3 regions of the Nonomuraea sp. NPDC049421 genome follow, and region 1 is predicted to be linked to each of the others. Evidence: riboswitches for the same ligand, from Rfam matches in the RefSeq annotation. Region 1 holds a riboswitch; each other region holds the start of a gene.
What was found. Region 1 has a riboswitch for thiamine pyrophosphate ahead of AB0K18_RS43495 (cytosine permease). Riboswitches for the same ligand answer to the same signal wherever they lie in the genome.

Region 1 (7,127 bases):
AGGGAACAGGGCTCATGATCGATTCTCTCGTCACGTTCGTCATTCACGTCTCCGGCGGCAGCGCCGCCCTCGGCATCGTGCTGTTCACCCTCGCCGTACGCCTTCTGCTGCTGCCGCTGAACGTCCGCCAGGCCCGTACGGCGAAGATCCGCGAACGGCTCGCCCCCAAGCTCCGCGAGCTGCGTCAGCGCCACGGCCGTCACCCGGAGCGCCTGAGCAAGGAGCTGAACGCCCTCTACGCCAAGGAGGGCACGTCACCGTTCGCCGGGATCATGCCGATGCTGGCTCAGTTGCCGTTCCTGTGGCTGATGTACCGGGTGGCCACTCATCCGACCGCGCTCGCGGGGCACACGTTGTTCGGGGCGCCGCTGGGGGAGCAGGCGGCCGGCGTGGTCGCCCATTTCGGTCTGGTCAGCACCCCGGTTTTGGTCTTTGTATTGGTCATCGCCCTGGTCACAGCGGTGGCCTGGCTCTCGGCCCGGCAGATCAAGGTCGCCGAGGAGCAGCCGGAGGCGATGAAGCGCATCATGCGGCTGCTGCCGTACGGCTCGGTGCTGGCCGTGCTCGTGCTGCCGCTGGCCGCCGGCCTCTATCTGCTCGTCTCGACGGCGTGGGCCGTGAGCGAGCGCGCCGTGCTGGCTAGCCGGCCTCTCTGAGGGCCGCGACCTGCCCGTTCACACTTTTGCTAGGCGCGGGCAGAATCGCCCACACGGTCGTCGTGTCGCCGTCGTGCCGCACCCCCCAGCTCTCGGCGACATATTCCACGATGCCGAGCCCCCGGCCCCCGAGCGAGGACAGCGTCGGCCGGCCCGCACGGGGCTCGGTCGCGGCGCCCCCGTCGCTGACCGCCACCTCGATGTGATCGTCGCTGCGCAACCACGCCACCCGCACCATGCCCGACGGCAGCGGATGAGCGTGCCGCAGCGCGTTGCTCAGAAGCTCGCTCACGACGAGCACGGCATCGTCGATGGCCGCGGTGAAGACCCCACTGTCCTGCAGATCAGTGCTCAGACGCTGGCGGGCGACGGCAACGCTGGACGGCGCGTACGGCAACAGCACCACGCTTGACACACCCACCTCCCCGTTCCCTGTGCCCCCCGCGGGAACACTCCCCGGTACGACCGAAATGCCCCGTTACTCGATCCCAGAAACCGCATCTCGATCACAGCTTGTACACATTGGAAGATAGATCAGCGCAACCGTGACCACCTCGTTACCGCATCGGTGTGTCGGATCCGATAGTGGAAGAGCCCCTCAGCACGAGCCGCATTCTGGTGCCTCCTCCTGGTCGCGAATGAGCGCTGACATCTCCTCCCTGTGCCCTGGCGAGACTGCGGACGATATAGAGACCGAGCCCCACTCCACCAAACCGTCTCCGGTCGCCGCTGTCCACCTGGACGAAGCGTTCAAAAATCCGCTCACGGTCAGGCGGGGCGATTCCGACCCCCTCGTCGTCCACGACGACGACCACGTTGTCGTCCTCGGGCCAGGCCGCCACGCTGATCAGCCCGCCCTTCGGCGAGTACTTGAACGCGTTCTCCAGCAACTGTCCGAGCAGGATGTCCGTGGCCAGCGCGTCGCCCAGCACGTACGGCAGCCCCTCGGGCACGTCCACCTCGACCCGGTGCCGGTCCGACAGCTCGGGCAGCCCCAGCGTGGCCGCCACGATGCGCTCCGCCAGGTCGAACTCCTCGATGCGCACCTTGAGCTCGTCCGCGCCGGCCCGCGCGCCCAGCAGCAGGTGGTCCATGAGCACGCCCAGCGACTTCGCGCGCTCGGCGATCGTGTGCACGGCCGAGCGGCGCGCGGGGTCGCCCATGTCGTCCCAGCGCGAGTCGAGCGTGCTGGCGAAGCCCCGCACGATCGTGATCGGCGTACGCAGCTCGTGGCTGGTCGTGGCGAGGAACAGGTCCTTGGCCTCCTCCAGCTCCTTGGCCGCCGTGACGTCGCGGAAGTCGACGACCACCTCGCCGGTCTCCTCGATCTGCGCGCTCACCACGTCGAGCCAGCGCCCGTTGTCGAGCTGGAAGGTGCCCTTCTCGCCCGCCTTGGGCAGCGGGAACGGCGGGGGACCGCCGATCACGGACTCGGCGGGCAGTGCGGTCAGCTCCTCGGCGGCCGGGTTCCAGCGCACCACGAGGCCGTCCTGGTCGAGCACGGCGATGCCGTCGGCGCTGGCGTCGAACACGGCCCGCTCGTGCGCCCGCTGCCGCACCGCCTCCTGGTAGGCGACCGCGTTGCCGACCGCGATGCCGGCGTGCCCGGCCAGCAGCTCAAGCAGCTCCAGCTCCAGGTGTCCCGGGTTGCGGCGGGCGAACAGGGCATAGAGGGCGCCGTACGGCCGCCCGCCCACCGCGGCGAGCCCCAGCGCGATCGTGTGCAGGCCCTTGAGCTTGGCCCACACCAGGTCGTCGAGCCCGTGGGACTCCAGCATCACGGTCTTGCCGGTGCGTAAGAGCTTGTCCACCAGGCTCGTCCGCAGGTCGGTGGTGGTGCCCCTGATCGCCTCCGGCAGCTCGTACGTGCTGACCAGCCGCAGCCGCTCGCCCTCGATGAGCACGAACCCGCCCGCGTCCGCCCCGGTCAGCTCGGTCAGGCTGGCCGAGATGCGGTCGAGCACGGCCGACAGCTCAAGGTCGGAGTTGATGTCGCCCACGACGTCGGTGAGGCGGGCGACCAGCCGGGCGCGGCGCGCCATGCGGTGCTCGGCCATCTCGTCGGCCCTGGCCGGGTGGTAGGCGCACACGTAACCGGCGACGGCACTGCCGAGGCGCAGGGCGCTGATGTCCACCCGCAGGTCGAGCACCCGGCCGTCGGCGTGGAGACGCTTGGTGCGCAGCGACACGGGCTCTCCCGTACGTACGCGCTCCAGCACCGCGTTGTGCTCGGCGCCCAGCTCGTCCGGCACGATCGGCGCCCGGCGGCCGAGCAGCTCGTCGGCGCTCCAGCCGAACATGCGCTCGGCGGCGGCGTTCCACACCAGCACGCTCTGGTCGCGGTCGAGCGCCACGATGGCGTTGGGCGAGCTGGCGAGCGCCGCACGAGCGATCTCATCGTCACTACCGGCCCATTCGTCCCCCACTACTCCATAGTGCACGTGGCGCGGTGGGTGCGTCGGGCGATCCGTCCGATACGCTGCGGTCACGGTGATTCCCGGCAGGTGGGAGGGTGAGGGGTATGTCGAGCAACGATCTCGATGCCCTGCTGCGGGTGACCTCCAGCACCTATCGGGGTGAGACACCACCCGACATCGCGTTCGGCACCTACGACGGCGCGGTGGGCAGGATGGTGCTGGCGGTGACCGGCAAAGGCATCGCGGCGTGCAGCTTCGAGGCGGAAAACGACGTGTTCGAGCTGGTCACGCGGCACGTGGGGCGGTTCATCGGGCCCGACGCGCGGCGGCTCGACCCGGTGCGCAGAGAGCTCGACGCCTACTTCTCGGGGCGGCTGCGGACGTTCGCCACGCCGGTCGACCTGACGCTGGCGACGTCGTTCGCCCGTACGGTGCTGCAGAAGACCATGGCGGTCCCCTACGGCACCACCACGACGCTGGAGGAGATCGGCCAGAGCATCGGCAGACCGCGCGCACTGCGGGCGATCGGCAACGCGCTGGCCTCCAACCCCGTCTGCGTGATCGTGCCCTGCCACCGGGTGGTGCGCGAGGACGGCGGGCTCGGCGACTACGCCGGCGGCGTCGCCGCCAAACAGCACCTGCTCAACGTCGAGCAGCGCGCGACCGCTGGATGAGCCCGATGAGCAGGGTGACCAGCGCCGCCACCAAGGCGCCGCCGAGCGCGCCGTTCATCCACGACTGACGCACGAAGCCGAGCGCCTCGCGCACGCCCGTCCAGAGCGCGTCCCACTGCGGGAAGGTCGGCGTCGAGGTGGTCAGCCAGTACGCGGCGAAGCCCAGCGTCCAGGGCACCAGCATCGACCAGCGCGACGGGGCGTCCTCGGCGGTGTTCCAGCCCTCGCCGCGGCGCAGCACGAAGTAGTCGACCGCGAGCACCGCGAACATCGGCACGAACACGGCGCCGATCACGCCGAGGAACACGCCGTAGGAGTTGACGTCCGCGAAAAGGGCGATCACGACCGTCAGCACGCCGATGGCGGTCGAGAGGATCCGGCGGTCCACCCGCGGCATGAGGTTCTGCAGCGACATCGTGGTGGAGTAGACGTTGGCGAAGGACTGGTCGGTCTCGCGCAGCACCAGGATGCCGAAGAACAGCGCGCCCAGCGGCACCGCGACGAACGGCGTGAACACCGACGTCGCGTCGGCCAGCACGCCGTCCGCGCCCGCCAGGGCCACGGCGTGGACGCCGAGCCCGAGGCAGGCTACCTGGGCCAGCGTGTAGCCGCCGACCACGCCGGTGAAGGCGGCGCGTCCCGACCGCGAGTGGCGGGCGAAGTCGGCCGCCATCGGCACCCACGACACCGACAGCGCGATCACGTAGTCGACGGCGGCGGGGAAGGCCGTCCAGCTCCCGCCCTCGGGTGAGGGGGCGTCGCGCAGGAAGAACACCGTGAACCAGACCATCGCCACGATGACGCCGACGGTGACGTAGCGGCGCAGCAGCCGGATCGAGCCGAGCGGCCAGACGGTCAGCGCCGCCGTCAGCACGCCCGCGACGAGCACCCACACCTGGTACGGCACCGACGGGAAGATCGCGCCGGCTCCCTTGGCGATCACCCACAGCTCGAAGGCGCCCCAGCCGATCATCTGGATGATGTTCAGCACCGTCGGGACGTAGGAGATCCTGGCCCCGAACAGCCCGCGCAGCAGCACCATGGCCGGCTTGCCGGTGCGCGTGCCCGGGATGGCCGACAGGCCCACCATGGCGGTGCCGATCAGGCTGCCCACCACGGTGGCGACCAGCGCCGCCGCGAGGGTGAGCGGCGCATTGCCCAGCGGGTCGAGCAGCAGCAGCGCTCCGGAGAAGCCGAGGAGGCTGACCCCGAGGTTGGCCCAGAGCGCGCCCTGATCGAGCACGCCCAGGGTCTTGGGCGCCTCGCCTTCGAGGGTCAGCGGAACTTCTTCGACGCCGTGCGACATCGCACACTCCCTACGCCGGCATTACCCGAACAGGTTCAGGCGGTCGGCAGCGGATGCATAGCTGCCCTCTCAGCCCGGCGACCCCGAGCTCCCGCGACGATCTGTAGTTTGCGCCCTTATTTTGCCTTAGAGAGGGTCAAATCGCCATAGTGGGCGACTTACGCCACAAAAGGCTCCTGGCCCGTCTCGCTGACCATCGGCTTCCGCGCGGCCTCCCACGACTGCATGCCGCCGCCGACGTTGACCGCCTCGCGTCCGAGCTGGTTGAGCCACGCGGCGACCTGCAGCGACCGGCCGCCCACCCGGCACACGACGTAGACCGTGCGGTCGCCGGGGACCTCCTCCACCCGGCCCTGGATCTGCGTCATGGGGATGTGGACGGCCTGCGGCGCGTGGCCCGCCAGCCATTCGTCCTGCTCGCGGACGTCGAGCAGGTAAGCGTCTGCGGGCACGGCACTGGCCTCGATCTCAGGAACGGTCATGACTCCATCATGGCGTGCCCAGGGTCGTGCAGAGGACGCCCGCCCTACTTGAGCAGGCGGGACAGGCGCCGGTCGGCCAGCGGCTTGCCACCGGTCTGGCAGGTCGGGCAGTACTGCAGCGAGGAGTCGGCGAACGAGACCTCCCTGATCGTGTCGCCGCACACGTCGCACGGCTGCCCCGCACGGTTGTGCACCCGCAGCCCCGACTTCTTCTCCGCCTTGAGGTCCTTGGCCGCGAGCCCGTGCGCCCGCTCGACCGCGTCGCGCAGCGTGGTCACGATGGCCTCGTGCAGGTCGGCGAGCTGGGCGTCGGTCAGCGTCGCGGCGATCTTGAAGGGCGACATCCTGGCGGCGTGCAGCACCTCGTCGGAGTAGGCGTTGCCGATGCCGGCGATCACCTTCTGGTCGCGCAGCAAGCCCTTGATCTGGGTGCGCTTGCCGCCCACGATGCGCTTGAGCGCCTCGACGGTGAACGACTCGGCGAGCGGGTCGGGGCCGAGGGCGGCGATGCCGGGCACCTCGTCCGGATTTTTCGTGACATAGACGGCGAGGCGTTTCTGTGTCCCCGCCTCCGTCAGCTCGAACCCGGGCGCCGGCCCCTCGTCGTCGGGCGCCAGCCGCACGCGTACGGCCAGCGGCCCCTTCCCCGGCCGCACCGGCTTGGCCCCCGACAGGTCGTCGCGCCAGCGCAGCCACCCGGCGCGGGCCAGGTGAATGATCAGGTGCAGCCCGTCGCAGTCGAGGTCGAGGAACTTGCCGTGCCTGCTCACGCCGGTGACGGTCAGCCCGCCGAGCGAGGTGACGGGCGGGTCGAACGTCTTGAGCGCCTGGATGGCCACCACGTCGATCCCCGCGATCGCGCGGCCCACGGCCCGCTCACGCAGGAAATGGGTGAGCGACTCGACTTCGGGAAGTTCGGGCATGCCCCCAGAGTACGGCCCGCACGAAATTGTCCCCAGAACGGGAGCCATCGGGTCGTTAGGGTCAAGTGCATGACCGTGACGATCGCAGAAGAGCTCCTCCTCCTGGCACTCGGCGAGGACAAGGGCAAGCTCCTCATCAACGCGGCCACGCTCGACCTGGCGCTCTCCGGCGGCATCCTGGCCGAGCTGGCGTTGGCCGGCCGCGTCACCAAGGACGGCAAGAAGCTGGCCGTCGCCGTGCCGGATCCGGTCGGCGACCAGGAGCTGGACGCCGCCCTGGAGCGCATCGCGAACGACAAGGCACGCACCCCCGAGTGGTGGGTGCGCAAGCTGCAGACGAGCGACCTGCGCGACCGCCTGCTCACCCGCCTGGCCAACACCGGCGTGCTGGCCAGAGAGCGCACCAAGGCGCTCGGCATCTTCACGATCACCCGCTGGCCCGAGCTGAACTCCGCCGTCGAGGCCGAGATCAGGGAGCGGGTGGCGGCCGTGCTCACCGGCGCCACCCCCGACACCCGCACGACCGCCCTGATCGCGCTGGCCAAGGCGGCCGGGCTGGACCGCAAGGCGTTCCCCGACGCCGGCAAGGCCCGCGTCAAGGAGCTCGCCAAGGGCGACTGGGTGGCGGACGCGGTGACCCGCGCCATCGCCAACATGAACGCCGCCGTC
Region 2 (7,127 bases), on a different contig from region 1:
CAAGAACCCCGTCACCCCCTACCACGGCCGCACACTCAAGGGCGCCGTCCTGACCACCTGGCTGCGCGGCCGGCCGGTGGACGGCGCGCCGCACGGACGATTCCTGCTGGGAGCGCGATAGATGGACGACATCACCCGCCTGCCCGACCTGGCCCTGCGCACGTACGGCGGCTCGGTGGTGGCCGCGAGCGACGAGTCGTTCGCCGAGAAGGAGAGCCTGATCAGGCCGGGACGCCCCGGCTTCCTGCCGGAGACGTTCGGGAACAAGGGGCAGGTGTACGACGGCTGGGAGACCCGCCGCCGCCGCGAGCCCGGCCACGACTGGGCGCTGGTACGCCTCGGGCTGCCCGGCGTGATCCGCGGCGTGGTGATCGACACGGCCTGGTTCAAGGGCAACTATCCGCCCCGGGCGTCCGTCGAGGCCACGTCGGTGGCGGGGCATCCGTCGCCGGCCGAGGTACGCGCCGCGCCCTGGACCGAGATCGTGCCGCTGTCCGACCTCAAGGGCGACGCCGAGCACCTCTTCCCGGTGACCGACGACGCCCGCTACACCCACGTACGGCTGAACATCCACCCTGACGGCGGCGTCGCCCGGCTGCGCGTGCACGGCGAGGTACGTCCAGACCTGTCCCTCCACGACGGCCTCGGCATCGACCTCGCCGCGCTGGCCAACGGCGGCCTGGTCACCGCCTGCTCCGACGAGTTCTACTCCGCGCCCAACAACGTCATCGCCCCCGGCCTGGCCCGCCACCAGGCGGAGGGCTGGGAGACCGCGCGGCGGCGCGACGGAGGCAACGACTGGATCGTCATCAGGCTGGCCGGGCGCGGCGTCGTCAGGCTCGCCGAGATCGACACCACCAACCTGCTGTTCAACGCGCCGGGCGCGGTCGCGCTCACCGGGCTCGACGGCGACCGCGAGGTGGAGCTGCTGCCGAGGACGCGCCTGCAGCCCGACACGCCGCACCGCTTCCGCCTCGGCGCCGACACGCCGGTCACGCACGTGCGCGTGGACATCTACCCGGACGGCGGCCTGGCCCGCGTCCGCCTGCACGGCCACCTGGCCTGATGCCCAGGGCTCTGCGGGGCCCGCTTATGAGCGCCGATCCTCGCCGGGGGGAACGGTGGTCACTGCCAGAGGATGACCGTGCTGCCCGGCGGGCGCTCGCTGTTGGGCAGCGGCCGCTGGAACTGCACCACGCCGCCGTTGCCCAGCCGCTGCACCCGCACCCGGAACCCCAGCGCCTCCAGCTCCGACTTGGCGTCGTTGACGTTCTTGCCGATCACCCCGGGCACCATCGCGAACTGCTGGTCGTCGCGCGCCTCGTTGTCGCCCCTGAACCAGTCGAGGAACGGCGTCTGGCAGCGCGCCACCGTGATCATCACGGGCGCGCCCTTGTCGACCTCGGACTTGGCCTTCGGGGTCTGGGCGATGACCGTGCACGGCTCGGCGTCGTCGTCGACCTCGTTGACCTGCACCTGGAAGCCCTGCGAGCTGAGGAAGCCGGCCGCCTCGTCCTTCGGCATGCCGTTGACGTCGGGCATGGTGAGCCCGGCGCTGACGAAGATGTTGACCTTCGCGCTCTTCTTGATCTTCTCGCCGACCTGCGGCGAGGTGCGGATCACCTTGTCGCGCTCGACCTGCTGGTTGGCCTGCCGCTTGACGCTGCCGACGGTCAGCCCGGCCTTGGCGATGGCGGCGCGGGCGTCGTTGCCGTTCATGCCCGTGACGTTGGGCACCACGATGCGCTCGGGGCCGAGCGAGAGCGTCAGCGTGACCGTCGAGCCCTTGTCGAGCTCGGTGTCGGCCACCGGGTCGCTGCTCAGCACCAGGCCCTCGGCCATCTTCTCGTCGTACTGGCTCTCGCCCTTGCGCACCTTCAGCCCGGCGCCGACGAGGTCCTTCTCGGCCAGCGCCAGGTCCTTGCCGACCAGGTCGGGCACCTTCACCTGCTCGGGCAGCGAGAAGTACCACCCGGTCAGGCCCACCGCGACGACCATCACCACGGCCAGGACCGCCAGGAACCAGCTCGGCCGGAACCGGCGCTTCTCCGGCAGCTCGGCCCGCGGCTGGATCATCGTGTGGGCCGGCGCCGCCTGCGGCACCGACGGGGCCGAGGCGGCGAACGGGATGGGCCCCGACGCCGGCTGCGCGTGATAGGCCGCCGTGCTTGGGCCCGTGCCGGGCGGGTTTGTCATACGCGGCAGCACGCGGTGGGCCTCCACCGCCGCCACCAGCATCGCGGTCGCGTCGGCGGGACGGTCGTGCGGCTCGCGGGCGGTCGCGCTCGCCACCAGCGTGTCGATCAGCGGCGGCACGTCGGGATAGACCGAGGACGGCGCGGGCACGGTGTCGTGGACGTGGCGGTAGGCCACCGACATCGGGGTCTCGCCGTCGTAGGGCTGCTGCCCGGTCACCAGCTCGAACAGCATGATGCCGGCGGCGTAGACGTCGCTGCGCACGTCGGCGGCGCCGGTCATCACCTGCTCGGGCGCCATGTAGCCGATCGTGCCGATCAGCACGCCGGTGCGGGTCTGGTTGGTCGCCTCGATCGCCCTGGCCAGGCCGAAGTCGACGACCTTGACCCGGCCGTCGTCGGTCATCAGGACGTTCTCGGGCTTGACGTCGCGGTGCACCATGCCGGCCTGGTGGGCCGCGCCCAGGGCGGCCAGCACCGGGATGAGGATCTCCAGCGCCTCGCGGGCCGGCAGCCGGCCGCGCTCGCGCAGGATGTCGCGCAGGGTGCGGCCAGGGACGTATTCCATCGACAGGTAGACGACGTCGTTGTCGGTGCCCTGGTCGAAGACGTGCACCACGTTGGGGTGTGACAGGCTGGCGACCGACTTCGCCTCGCCGATGAACCTTCTGACGAACGCCGGGTCCTCGGCGAGCGAGCGGTGCATGACCTTCAGCGCGACGGTCCGGTCGAGCCGGACGTCCAGCGCGAGGTAGACGGTCGCCATACCGCCCCGGGCGATCCGGCCCTCGATGCGGTAACGCCCATCGAGGAGCCGCCCGACCAGGGGGTCCGCAGTCGTCGTGTCCACCCCGCTGAGTTTACGGGCGTTTTGCCACCGGCATGGCCCTAGCGCCCGAAACCGATGCGGAGACGTTCCCGTCCCGTGTGTAACGGCGATGCGGCAGTGGCCCCGGCGTGTCGCCGGGGCGCATGGTGACGCCGATGCCGCCGCCCGCCTGTATCGCTCCGGATCCGGGCGGGCGGCTCAGGGGGTCATCGGTGAGGAGGCCTCGGCGTAGCGGCGGCGCGGGATGCGGCCCGCCTGGGCCGCCTGCCGCCCGGCCACCACCGCGCCCTTCATGGCCGCCGCCATCAGGTCGGGCCGCTGCGCCCGCGTCACGGCCGTGGCCAGCAGCACGGCGTCACAGCCCAGCTCCATCGCCAGCGCGGCGTCGCTCGCCGTACCGATGCCGGCGTCGAGGATCACCGGGACGGACGCCGCCTCCACGATCAGCTCGATGTTGTGCGGGTTGCGGATGCCGAGCCCCGAGCCGATCGGCGCGCCGAGCGGCATCACGGCCGCGCATCCGGCCTGCTCCAGCCGCCGGGCCAGCGCCGGGTCGTCCCCGATGTACGGCAGCACCACGAACCCGTCGGCCACCAGCCGCTCCGCCGCGTCGAACGTCTCGATCGGGTCGGGCAGCAGCGTGCGCTCGTCGGCGATCACTTCGAGCTTGACCCAGTTCGTGCCCAGGGCCTCCCTGGCCAGCCGGGCCGTCAGCACGGCGTCGCCCGCGGTGAAGCAGCCCGCCGTGTTGGGCAGCACCTTGATGCCGCGCGCACGCAGCACGTCGAGCACCGAACCCCGGGCCGCGGGGTCGAGCCGCCGCATCGCCACCGTGGTCAGCTCGGTGCCGGACGCCGCCAGCGCCTGGTCCAGCACCTCCAGCGAAGGGGCGCCGCCGGTGCCCATGATGAGCCGGGAGGAGAACTTCTCGCCGGCGATGATCAGCTCATCCACCTTGCACCGCCGTCAGCACCTCCACGCGGTCACGGTCGCTGAGCGCCGTCGTCTCCCAGGCGCCGCGGGTGACCACCTCGTCGTTCACGGCCACGGCCACTCCGGTGGTGGCCGTCGTCAGCGTACGTACGGCCTGCGCCACGGTGGTGCCGTCGGCCAGCTCGTGCGCGGATCCGTTGATGGTAATAATCATGAAATTTCCCGAAATCTCCCCGGCGAGCACAGGGCCGCCAGCTCGCTCTCCTCGCCCATCAGGATGGCCGCCGTCAGCGGGGCCATCAGCACCCCGCCCCGGTGATGTCCCGTCGCGTACGTCAGCCCCGGCGTCCTCCCGGGACCGATCAACGGCAGGTTGTCGGGCGTGCCGGGACGCAGCCCCGCCACCACGTCGGCGACCTCCAGCTCGGTGACGCCGGGCACCAGCTCCCTGGCGTCGCGCAGCAGCTCGTACAGGCCGCCCGCGGTCACCCTCGTGTCGTAGCCCAGTTCCTCCTGGGTGGCGCCGACCACCAGCTCGCCGTCGCCCCGGGGGACGAGGTAGACCGGCGAGCCGTGGACGGTGCCGCGTACGCAGCGGGTGAGCAGCGGCTGCGGCGAGCGCAGGCGCATGATCTGACCCTTGACCGGCCGCACCGGCACCTCCGCCAGCTCACCGCTCCACGCCCCGGCCGCCAGCACCACCCGCTCGGCCGCCAGCACCTCACCTCCGGCTCGTCCTTCCGTGGCGGCGAGAGGTGCGGAACCGCGGCCTTCGGCAGGCACGGCGGGCGGCCCGGCGAGGCGGACACCGGTGACGGCGCCGTCCGTGCGGACCAGCTCGCTCACGCGGGCCCGCACGATGGGGACGCCGCGCCGCTCCAGGGCGGTCAGCAGCGCCGCCGTCACCCGGCGCGGGTTCACCCACGCGTCGCCCGGTGCCAGCAGCCCGCCGCGCACCGACGGGGCCAGCATCGGCTCAAGCCGCCGGCACTCGCGCCCGGTCAGCCGCTCGACCGGCAGATCCAGCTTCTCCATGAACGCGGCCAGCTCATCGAGCGCCGCCATGTCATCGGCCCCGAACGCCACATCCAGCGTCCCCTCGGCCCGCAGATCCAGCCCGCTCACCCCTTCGGGCCCAGCGGGTGGAAGGCCGGCGTCCTCGGCCAGGGCGGTGGCGAAGGCGGGCCAGCGGCGCAGGGCCGCGACGCCCAGCCGCAGCAGCGGCGCCTCGGTGTAGGTGACCTCGCTGACCGGCGCCAGCATCCCGGCGGCCGCGTGGGAGGCCCCGGAGGCGGGTGACGGGTCGACGACGGTGACCGGCCGCCCCTCGCGCGCCAGCCGCCAGGCCACGGACAGGCCGACGACCCCGCCGCCCACGATCACATCCATGATCCGCTCCCTTCGCCGGCATGATCCGGATCAGGTGTCTTGCGGTCGAAGGCCCGCTGCAGCCTTCCTCTCAGCCCGGTCACGGCCGGACTCCCGCGCGTCTTTCCGTCCACAGCCTACGGCCTCGGTGCCGGGTCCACGCACCGCCCCCGTTAAGGTCATGACCGTGGAGCATGTCGTGGTGGTGGGAGCGGGACTGTCGGGAGTGCGCACGGTGGAGGCCCTGCGCGGGCGCGGCTACGCCGGTCGCCTGACGCTGCTGGGCCAGGAGCGCCATCGCCCCTACGACCGCCCGCCGCTGTCGAAGGCGGTGCTCAAGGGCGACGCCGACACCAGCTTCATCGACACCGACCTCGAGCGGCTCCAGGTCGACTTCCGTCCAGGCGTCGCGGCGAAGTCGCTGCGCGCGGGGGTCGTGGAGACCACCGAGGGCGAGCTCGACTACGACGGCCTGGTCATCGCGACCGGCGCCGACCCCATCAGGCTGCCCGGCGACGGCCCTCAGCACGTCCTGCGCACCCTCGACGACGCCCACGAGCTGCGCGTCATGCTCGTCCCCGGCGCGCGGGTCACGGTCATCGGCGCGGGCTGGATCGGCGCCGAGGTGGCGACGGCGGCCCGCCGCGCGGGCTGCGCGGTGACGGTCATCGAGGCCGCCCGGGCCCCGCTCGCCAGCGCGATGGGCACCGAGCTGGGCGCCCGCACGATCCCCTGGTACGACGGCATCGACCTGCGCCTCGGCACCATGGTCGAGTCGGTCGACGAGGGCGGCGTCCGCCTGGTGGGCGGCGAGTTCGTCGAGTCCCACGTCGTCGTCACCGGCATCGGCGTGCGCCCGGCCGTCGAGTGGCTGGCCGACGCCGACATCGACCTGCACAACGGCGTCGTCACCGACGAGCACCTGCGCACCTCGCTGCCCGGGGTGGTCGCCGTGGGCGACTGCGCCGCCTGGTGGTCGCGCCGCTGGGGCGCCCGCCTCAGGGTCGAGCACTGGGACACCGCCATCAACGCCCCCGAGGTCGCCGCCGCGACGCTGATGGGGGAGGAGGCGGTCTACGACCCGGTGCCGTACTTCTGGTCGGAGCAGTTCGGCCACATGCTCCAATACGCCGGCCACCACGCGTCGGGCGAGCGGATCGTGCACCGGGGCGAGCCCGAGGGCAAGTGGTCGGCCGTCTGGCTCACGGCGGACGATACGCTTGCCGCGGTGCTGGCCGTGGACCGGCCGCGCGATCTCGTCCAGGGCCGGCGCATCATCGATGCGGGTCACCGGCTGGACACGGAACGCCTGGTAGATCCACAAGTGCCCCTACGAGATTGTGTTGTTTGAGCAAGGACGGCATGTGGTAGTTGTGGTTTCGTGACGCTTTCTGTTGCACAGATCGACCGGGAGACCGACCAGCTCGTCGACGAGTGGCTCACCCTCCCCGAAGTGGCCTCACGCCTCGATCTCCCGATCGGGCGGGCCAAGCAACTCCTGAAGGACCACAAGCTGCTCGGCGTACGCCGCGGCAGCGGCGGGCCACAGGTGCCCGCGGTGTTCCTCGACGGAAAGGACGTGATGAAGGGCCTGCCAGGCACGCTCACCGTGCTCCAGGACGCCGGCTACGACGACGTCGAGGCGCTGCGCTGGCTCTTCACCCCCGACGAGTCACTGCCAGGCTCGCCCATCGAGGCGATCAGGGCGGGCCGTCACACAGAGGTCAAGCGGCGTGCCCAAGCCCTCGCTTTCTGAGGCCCGCCTCTATCTCTGCACAGACGGCCGCCGCGACCGCGGCGAT
Region 3 (7,127 bases), on a different contig from region 1:
GAACGACCTGGTGACCGGCCGCCTGGCCGGCTCGTCGGCGGGCGACCACGACATCGACGGCGGCGTCACCTCGATCCAGTCACCGCCGATCACGCTCCCCTCGGCAGGCCCCCTGAACCTGTCCTTCTCGTACTACTTGGCGCACGGCTCGAACGCCTCCAGCGCCGACTACCTGCGCGTCCGCGTCGTCGGCAGCACCACGACGACCGTGCTCAACCAGCCCGGCGCCGCCGCCAACCGCAACGGCGCCTGGACCACCGCGACGGCGAGCCTGAACGCCTACGCGGGCCAGACCGTCCGCCTCCTCATCGACGCCGCCGACGCCTCAGGCGCCTCCCTCGTGGAGGCCGGCCTGGACGACGTCACCATCACCCGCTGACCGCGACCGGGGCGAGAGTGCCCTCGCCCCGGCGAAGCGGACTACCGGGCGGACTACGGGGCGGTGCGTGGCGGGATGCCGCGCAGGTCGAAGGCGAAGCGGGCCGTCGAGTCCGCGATGGCGTCGGCGTTCACGTCGAACACCTTCGCGTTGACGTTCGCGAGGGTGTCGCACGCCTGGTGGTAACACGGGTCGTACGGCGTGCCCGCCGTGCCGCCGAACATCGCCGCCTCCTCCGGCGTCTTGATGCCCTCCGCGCCGGTGAAGATGCCGCCGGCCGGGATGCCGACCGCGATGAACGGCCCGTAGTCGGAGCGTCCGTCGAAGTCGGTGCCGACGGTGGGCAGCTTGCGGCTCTTGAAGAAGTCGGCCAGTTGACGCTCGATCTTGGCCGAGCCGGCCGGGCCCGCGGGGGAGCCGACGCCGTCGGAGTCGTCGCCGTCGTACAGCTTGTACGCGTGGTTCGGCGAGGCCACCATGTCGAAGTTCAGGTACACCCTTATCCGGTCCCGCTGCGCCTCCGACAGCGACTCGACGTACTGGTCGGACCCGAGCAGCCCGATCTCCTCAGCGGCCCAGAACGCGAAGCGCATCTTGTGCTTGACCGGGTAGAGCGCCATCTCCTCCGCCACCTCGAGGACGGCGGCGGTGCCTGAGCCGTTGTCGTTGATGCCGGGGCCCTCGGGCACGCTGTCGAGGTGCGCGCCGACCATGACGACGTCGCGCGGGTCGCCGAAGCGGGACTCGGCGATCACGTTGTCGTTCTTGCCGAGCACGAGCGTGGCGTCCACCTTGACCCTGGCCGTGGTGCCGGGGTTCGCGGCCAGCTCGGCGCCGACCGCGAAGTCGGTGTAGAGCATGGGGATGCCGGCCCGCCACTCGCCGAGGTCGAGCGGGGTCGAGTCGGTACGTCCAGGCTGGCCCTCGTTGAAGACGATGACCGCGGACGCGCCCGCGAAGCCCGCGTTGCGTACCTTCTGGGCGAACGGGCAGGTGCCGCGCTGGATGAGCGCGATGTTCCCGGCCACGAACCCGGCGAAGTCCGCCTCCTCGCAGCCGCTGGTCGAGGTGGGCTCAGGGGTCGGCGGCAGGGTCAGGTCCACGCCCTGCACCTGCGCGGTGACGTCACCGGGCGGCGAGGGCTGGAAGGTGTGGAAGTCCTGCTCGGCCACGTACGCCTTCGGATCCGGCGAGACGCGCTGGAGCACCGCAGGGGCGTTCTCGGTCCAGCTCTCCACGTAGTCGATCGGCTGGAGCGTGACCTTGTACCCCGCCTTGCGCAGCTTGCCCGCCACGTAGTCGCGGGAGGCGTTGTAGCCGGGCGTGCCCGCGGCGCGGTTGCCGCCGTTCGCGGTGGCGATAGCCTGCAGGGCGTCCAGGTGTTTCTTGGCGCTGGTCCCCTTCACCTGCTTGACGAGCAGCTTGGCGAACACGTCGTCGAGCCCGCCCGCGTGCGCCGGTGCGGCCGTGACGAGCGATAACGCGAGCACGGCGAGCAGTACGGTGAACGTCCTTCGCATAGGGTCCCCCAGGGAAGGTCGGAAGAGCGGCGATTCCCCCCGAGCAGCCGCCCCCGGACGGTAACCCGCCAACCGACCAGCGTGAAGACCCATAAATCCGGACTTATCCGCCGCCAGCCGCGCCGCCCACAGCCCCCGCCGCCAGCCACGGGCGACGGCCCGGCTCCGCGGGCGGCAGTCCGGCGCCGCAGGCGGTTATCCGGTGCGGCGGGCCCGGACGGCTAGTCGGCGCGGCGGGCGCGGGCGCGGCGCTTGCCCTCGTGCATCGCCTGTACGCGCGCCACCGGGATCGTGTGCCCCTCCTCGACGAGGTCGGCGGGCAGCGCCTGCGGCGCCGGCATGTGCTCGGCCCACGGGTCGCCCTCACCCAGCCGCTCGACGGCGGTGCGGATGGTGAACTCGCCAGGCCGCACGCCGTCGAGCTCGTCCCAGGCCACGGGGAACGAGACGGGCACGCCGGGCCGGATCCGCGGGCTGTAGGCGGCCGCCACCGTCGCGCCGCCCGCCCGGGTGGAGTCGAGGAACACCTTGCCCTCACGGTCCTCTTTGATGAACGCGGTGGTGGCCAGCGCCGGGTCCAGCCGCTCGGCGCGGGCGGCCAGCGCCCGGGTGGCGGCGGCCAGGTCGTCCATCGCGGTGCCGGGCACGACGGGCACGAACACGTGCACCCCCTTGGCCCCGCTGGTCTTGACGGCCCCCGCCAGCCCGCAGTCGGCCAGCGCCTGCCTGACGAGGTGCGCGCCCCGGACGGCCGGCGCGAAGGAGTCGTGCTCGGGCGGGTCGAGGTCGAGCACCATGTGCGTGGGGTGCTCACCGGCGTAGAGCGCCGGGTGGTACTCGACCGCCCGCTGGTTGGCGAACCAGAGCAGCGTCCTGCGGTCGTCGCACAGCGCGTACGTGACCTGCCGCCGCGCGGAATCCGCCCACATGGTCACCGACCGCACCCAGTCGGGAGCGTATTTGGGCAGGTTCTTCTGCATGAACGGCTCCTGCCCCGGGCGTACCCGGATGACCGAGAGCGGCCGGTCGCGCAGCACGGGCACCATCCGGCCCGCGACCGCGTCGAGGTAGTCGACCAGGTCCCGCTTCGTGGCGTCGGCGCCGTCGAAGAGGGGCTGGTCGAGGTTGGTCAGGGAGACCCCGTCGCGCGTCTCGTCAGCGGCCACCCGCCCTACGATGCCCACACTCGAACGTGTGGTCAACAACCCGGCCTGTTAGAGTGAGCCGTTGACGCGGGGTGCCCGGAAAGCCGGGCTGAGATCACACCCGTCGAACCTGATCTAGTTCGCACTAGCGAAGGGACGTCATGGCAGCGAACGCCGTTCCCAAAGTCCTGACCATCGCGGGCACCGATCCGAGTGGCGGGGCCGGCATCCAGGGCGACCTCAAGACCTTCTCCGCGCTCGGCGCGTACGGCATGACGGTCGTCACCGCGCTGGTCGCGCAGACCACGACGGGCGTGACCGGCATCCACGAGGTGCCCGCCGCGTTCGTGGCCCAGCAGCTCGACACCCTGCTCACCGACGTGCCCGCCGATGCCGTGAAGATCGGCATGCTGGGCGACGCCGACCTGATCAAGGCGGTGGCGGCGGCGCTCGACACGTACCGGCCGCCTCATGTCGTGCTCGACCCCGTCATGGTCGCCAAGAGCGGCGACCGGCTGCTGCCCGCCGACGCGGTGAGCGAGCTGCGCCGCACGCTGCTGCCGCGCGCCGACCTCATCACCCCCAACCTGCCCGAGGCGGCCGACCTGCTCGGCGAGCCGCAGGCGAGCGGGCTGCCCGAGATGCACGCGCAGGCGGCCAGGCTGCGCGCGCTCGGCGCCCGGCAGGTGCTGCTCAAGGGCGGCCACCTCGACGGCGACACCTGCGTCGACGTGCTGGCCACCCCCGAGGGCACGATCGAGCTGGCCGCGCCGCGGGTGCCGACGCACAACACCCATGGCACGGGCTGCACGCTGTCCTCGGCCATCGCGGCTCTGCGGCCCCGCCACGACGACTGGCCCGGTGCGGTGCGCGCCGCGAAGGACTACCTGACGCAGGCGCTGCGCGCCGCCGACTCGCTGGGCGTCGGCCACGGCCACGGCCCGGTCCACCACTTCCACAACGCCTGGTAACCGGCCCCCTTCTCGCGAAAGAGACGCGATGTTCTGCGATGACATCTGGCAGCGCACGTCCGAGCTGATGCGCGCCATCCACGAGCACCCCTTCGTGACGGCACTCGGCGACGGCTCGCTCGACCGTGAGACGTTCGCCTTCTACATGGTGCAGGACGCCCGCTACCTGGAGGCGTTCTCGAAGGCGCTGGCCGCCGCCTCCGTCCGCGCCGACGACTCCGACGAGGCGGCGTTCTGGGCCATGAGCGCGCACACCGCGCTGGTCGCCGAGCGCGAGCTGCACTCCGGCTACATCGAGGAGCTGGGCGCGGCCGTCAAGGGCATCGCGACCTCGCCGACGTGCCTGGCGTACTCGTCGTTCTTGCAGGCCACCGCCCTGTCGGCGCCGTATCCGGTGATCGCGGCGGCGGTGCTGCCGTGTTTCTGGATCTACCAGGACGTCGGCACCGCGCTGCTCGCCAAGGCCGGCGACGATCCCGCGCACCCGTACGCCAAGTGGATCTCCACCTACTCCGACCCCGAGTTCGCCGCCTCCGTCGAGCGGGCCAAGGCCATCACCGACCGGCTCGCCGCCGCCTCCCTCCCGGACACCCGCGAGGCGATGGCGCAGGCGTACGGGCGGGCGGCGGCGTACGAGTGGATGTTCTGGGACAGCGCGTGGCGGCGCGAGGGCTGGCCCACGGCCGCCTGGCTGGCCCCCTGACGCCGCTCAGGGCGACTTCGCCATCAGCTCCTTCTCCTCGCGGGTGGCGATGAGCCCCGACGGCGCCACGATCGTGGACTCCTGGAACGGCGCCTCCGTGTCGGGCAGCGGTTCGCGCAGCCGGATCGCCTTGATCCAGATGCGGGCGGCGTCGAGGAGGACCACGATGATCAGCACGGCGAAGAGCGCGGCCAGCACGCCGTCAACGGTCGAGTTGACCACGATCTGCCGCATCGCGTCCTCCGTCCTGGCGGGCGCGAGCAGTTGCCCCTGGTCGAGCGCCGCCTGATAGCGGTCGCGCTGGGCGAAGAAGCCGAGCGTGGGGTCGGGCGAGAACACCTTCTGCCAGCTCGCGGTGAGCGTGACGGCGGCGTCCCAGGCCAGCGGGACGCCCGTCACCCACGCCCACTTGAGCCGGCCGCTCTTGATCAGCAGCGTGGTGGCCACGGTGAGCGCGACGGCGGCGAGGAGCTGGTTCGCGATGCCGAACAGCGGGAAGAGCTGGTTGATGCCGCCGAGCGGGTCGTTGACGCCCTGGTAGAGGAAGTAGCCCCAGGCCGCCACCACGACGGCGCTGGTCGCGACGAGTCCGGGCCACCAGCTCACCCGGGAGATCGGCTTCCACAGGTTGCCGATCGTGTCCTGGAGCATGAACCGGCCCACCCGCGTGCCCGCGTCCACGGTGGTGAGGATGAAGAGCGCCTCGAACATGATCGCGAAGTGGTACCAGAACGCCTGGAGTCCCGCGCCGCCGAGGAAGCCGGAGAAGATCTGCGAGATGCCCACGGCCAGGGTGGGCGCGCCGCCCGTCCGCGCGATCAGCGTCTCCTCCTGCACGGCCGCCGCCGCGGCCTGCAGTTGCTCGGGGGTGATGACGAAGCCCATGTTCGTGACGGCTTCGGCGGCGCTCTGCACGGTCGCGCCGACGACGCCCGCCGGTGAGTTCATCGCGAAGTAGAGGCCGGGGCTCAGCACGCAGGCCGCGGTGATCGCCATGACCGCCACGAACGACTCCATGAGCATGGAGCCGTAGCCGATCATCCTGACCTGCGTCTCCTTCTGGATCATCTTCGGCGTCGTGCCGGACGAGATCAGCGCGTGGAAGCCGGACAGCGCGCCGCAGGCGATGATGATGAACACGAACGGGAACAACGACCCGGCGAAGACCGGCCCTTCGCCGTTGAAGGCGAAGTCGGTGAACGCGGTCGTCCGCAGCGGCGGCATGGTGACCGCGATGCCGACCGCGATCAGCACGATCGTGCCGATCTTCATGAACGTCGACAGGTAGTCGCGCGGCGCGAGCAGCATCCAGACGGGCAGCACGGCGGCGACGAACCCGTACGCGATGAGCCACAGCGCCAGCGCCGACGGGCTGAGCGTGAAGGTCGGCGCCCAGCTCGACTCCTGCACCCAGCCGCCGGCCATGATGGCGAGGATCAGCAGCACGACCCCGATGACCGTCGTCTCGACGACCCTGCCCGGCCTGATCACCCGCAGGTAGAAGCCCATGAACAGGGCGATCGGGATGGTCATCGCGATGGAGAAGACGCCCCAGGGCGACTGCGCGAGCGCGTTCACCACGACCAGCGCCAGCACCGCGAGCAGGATGATCATGATGGCGAAGACCGCGATCAGCGCCGCCGCGCCGCCCACCGGGCCGATCTCCTCGCGGGCCATCTGCCCGAGGCTCCTGCCGTTGCGCCGCATGGAGAAGAACAGCACCACCATGTCCTGCACGGCTCCGGCGAAGATCACCCCCGCGATGATCCAGATCGTGCCGGGCAGGTAACCCATCTGCGCGGCCAGCACGGGACCGACCAGCGGCCCCGCCCCCGCAATGGCGGCGAAGTGGTGGCCGAACAGGATGCGCCGGTCGGTCGGGTGGTAGTCGATGCCGTTGTCGAGCCGCTCGGCGGGGGTGGCCCTGCGATCGTCGGCCCGCAGCACCTTGCGGACGATGAAGCGGGCGTAGAAGCGGTAGGCGATCGCGTACGAGCCGAGCGCGGCGCACAGCAGCCACACCGCGTTGACGTTCTCGCCTCTGGACAGGGCGAGCACCGCCCAGCCGACGGCCCCGACGAGGGCCACCGCCGTCCAGATGATGATGGAACGCAGCTTCACCGGTTACCTCCCATGTGTCTGGCGACGGACAGGATCAGTCGTGAGCCGTGTTGTGTGCCGGACGGCCCAGGCAGCAGCGCAGCCCGGCGTCCGGCAGCAGGTCGGTGGTGAAGCGCCGCCAGCGCCACAGCGGGCGGCAGTCGATGGTGACGGGCAGCTCGGCGAGGTGCACCCAGGCGGTCGGGTGGGCGTACACGAGACCGGTCGGGCCGAGCTCGCGCGCCCGGCGCGGCAACCTGCTGCGCCGCAGCGGCCGGACCGAGAACTCGCCCGCGTCCGCGCAGCACA

Region 2: another riboswitch for thiamine pyrophosphate. It lies ahead of AB0K18_RS02265 (FAD-dependent oxidoreductase); the one in region 1 lies ahead of AB0K18_RS43495 (cytosine permease).
Region 3: another riboswitch for thiamine pyrophosphate. It lies ahead of thiD (bifunctional hydroxymethylpyrimidine kinase/phosphomethylpyrimidine kinase); the one in region 1 lies ahead of AB0K18_RS43495 (cytosine permease).

Annotation. Positions count from the first base shown of each region.
Region 1 is NZ_JBFAQA010000038.1:49,339-56,465, reverse strand. It holds gene AB0K18_RS43515 (membrane protein insertase YidC) at 15-656, shown strand; gene AB0K18_RS43510 (ATP-binding protein) at 640-1,062, opposite strand; gene AB0K18_RS43505 (PAS domain S-box protein) at 1,214-3,082, opposite strand; gene AB0K18_RS43500 (methylated-DNA--[protein]-cysteine S-methyltransferase) at 3,178-3,747, shown strand; gene AB0K18_RS43495 (cytosine permease) at 3,716-5,053, opposite strand; TPP riboswitch at 5,043-5,158, opposite strand; gene AB0K18_RS43490 (rhodanese-like domain-containing protein) at 5,212-5,535, opposite strand; gene AB0K18_RS43485 (DNA-formamidopyrimidine glycosylase family protein) at 5,580-6,458, opposite strand; gene AB0K18_RS43480 (GPP34 family phosphoprotein) at 6,528-7,127, shown strand, end outside.
Region 2 is NZ_JBFAQA010000001.1:486,519-493,645, forward strand. It holds gene allB (allantoinase AllB) at 1-121, shown strand, start outside; gene alc (allantoicase) at 122-1,066, shown strand; gene pknB (Stk1 family PASTA domain-containing Ser/Thr kinase) at 1,126-3,045, opposite strand; gene AB0K18_RS02255 (thiazole synthase) at 3,223-3,930, opposite strand; gene thiS (sulfur carrier protein ThiS) at 3,971-4,171, opposite strand; gene AB0K18_RS02265 (FAD-dependent oxidoreductase) at 4,168-5,346, opposite strand; TPP riboswitch at 5,337-5,453, opposite strand; gene AB0K18_RS02270 (FAD-dependent oxidoreductase) at 5,507-6,676, shown strand; gene AB0K18_RS02275 (Rv2175c family DNA-binding protein) at 6,707-7,081, shown strand; gene thiE (thiamine phosphate synthase) at 7,059-7,127, shown strand, end outside.
Region 3 is NZ_JBFAQA010000013.1:85,532-92,658, reverse strand. It holds gene AB0K18_RS23015 (M28 family peptidase) at 1-379, shown strand, start outside; gene AB0K18_RS23010 (M28 family metallopeptidase) at 433-1,899, opposite strand; gene AB0K18_RS23005 (ATP-dependent DNA ligase) at 2,121-3,065, opposite strand; TPP riboswitch at 3,123-3,218, shown strand; gene thiD (bifunctional hydroxymethylpyrimidine kinase/phosphomethylpyrimidine kinase) at 3,206-4,015, shown strand; gene AB0K18_RS22995 (TenA family protein) at 4,044-4,718, shown strand; gene AB0K18_RS22990 (carbon starvation CstA family protein) at 4,725-6,839, opposite strand; gene AB0K18_RS22985 (hypothetical protein) at 6,874-7,127, opposite strand, start outside.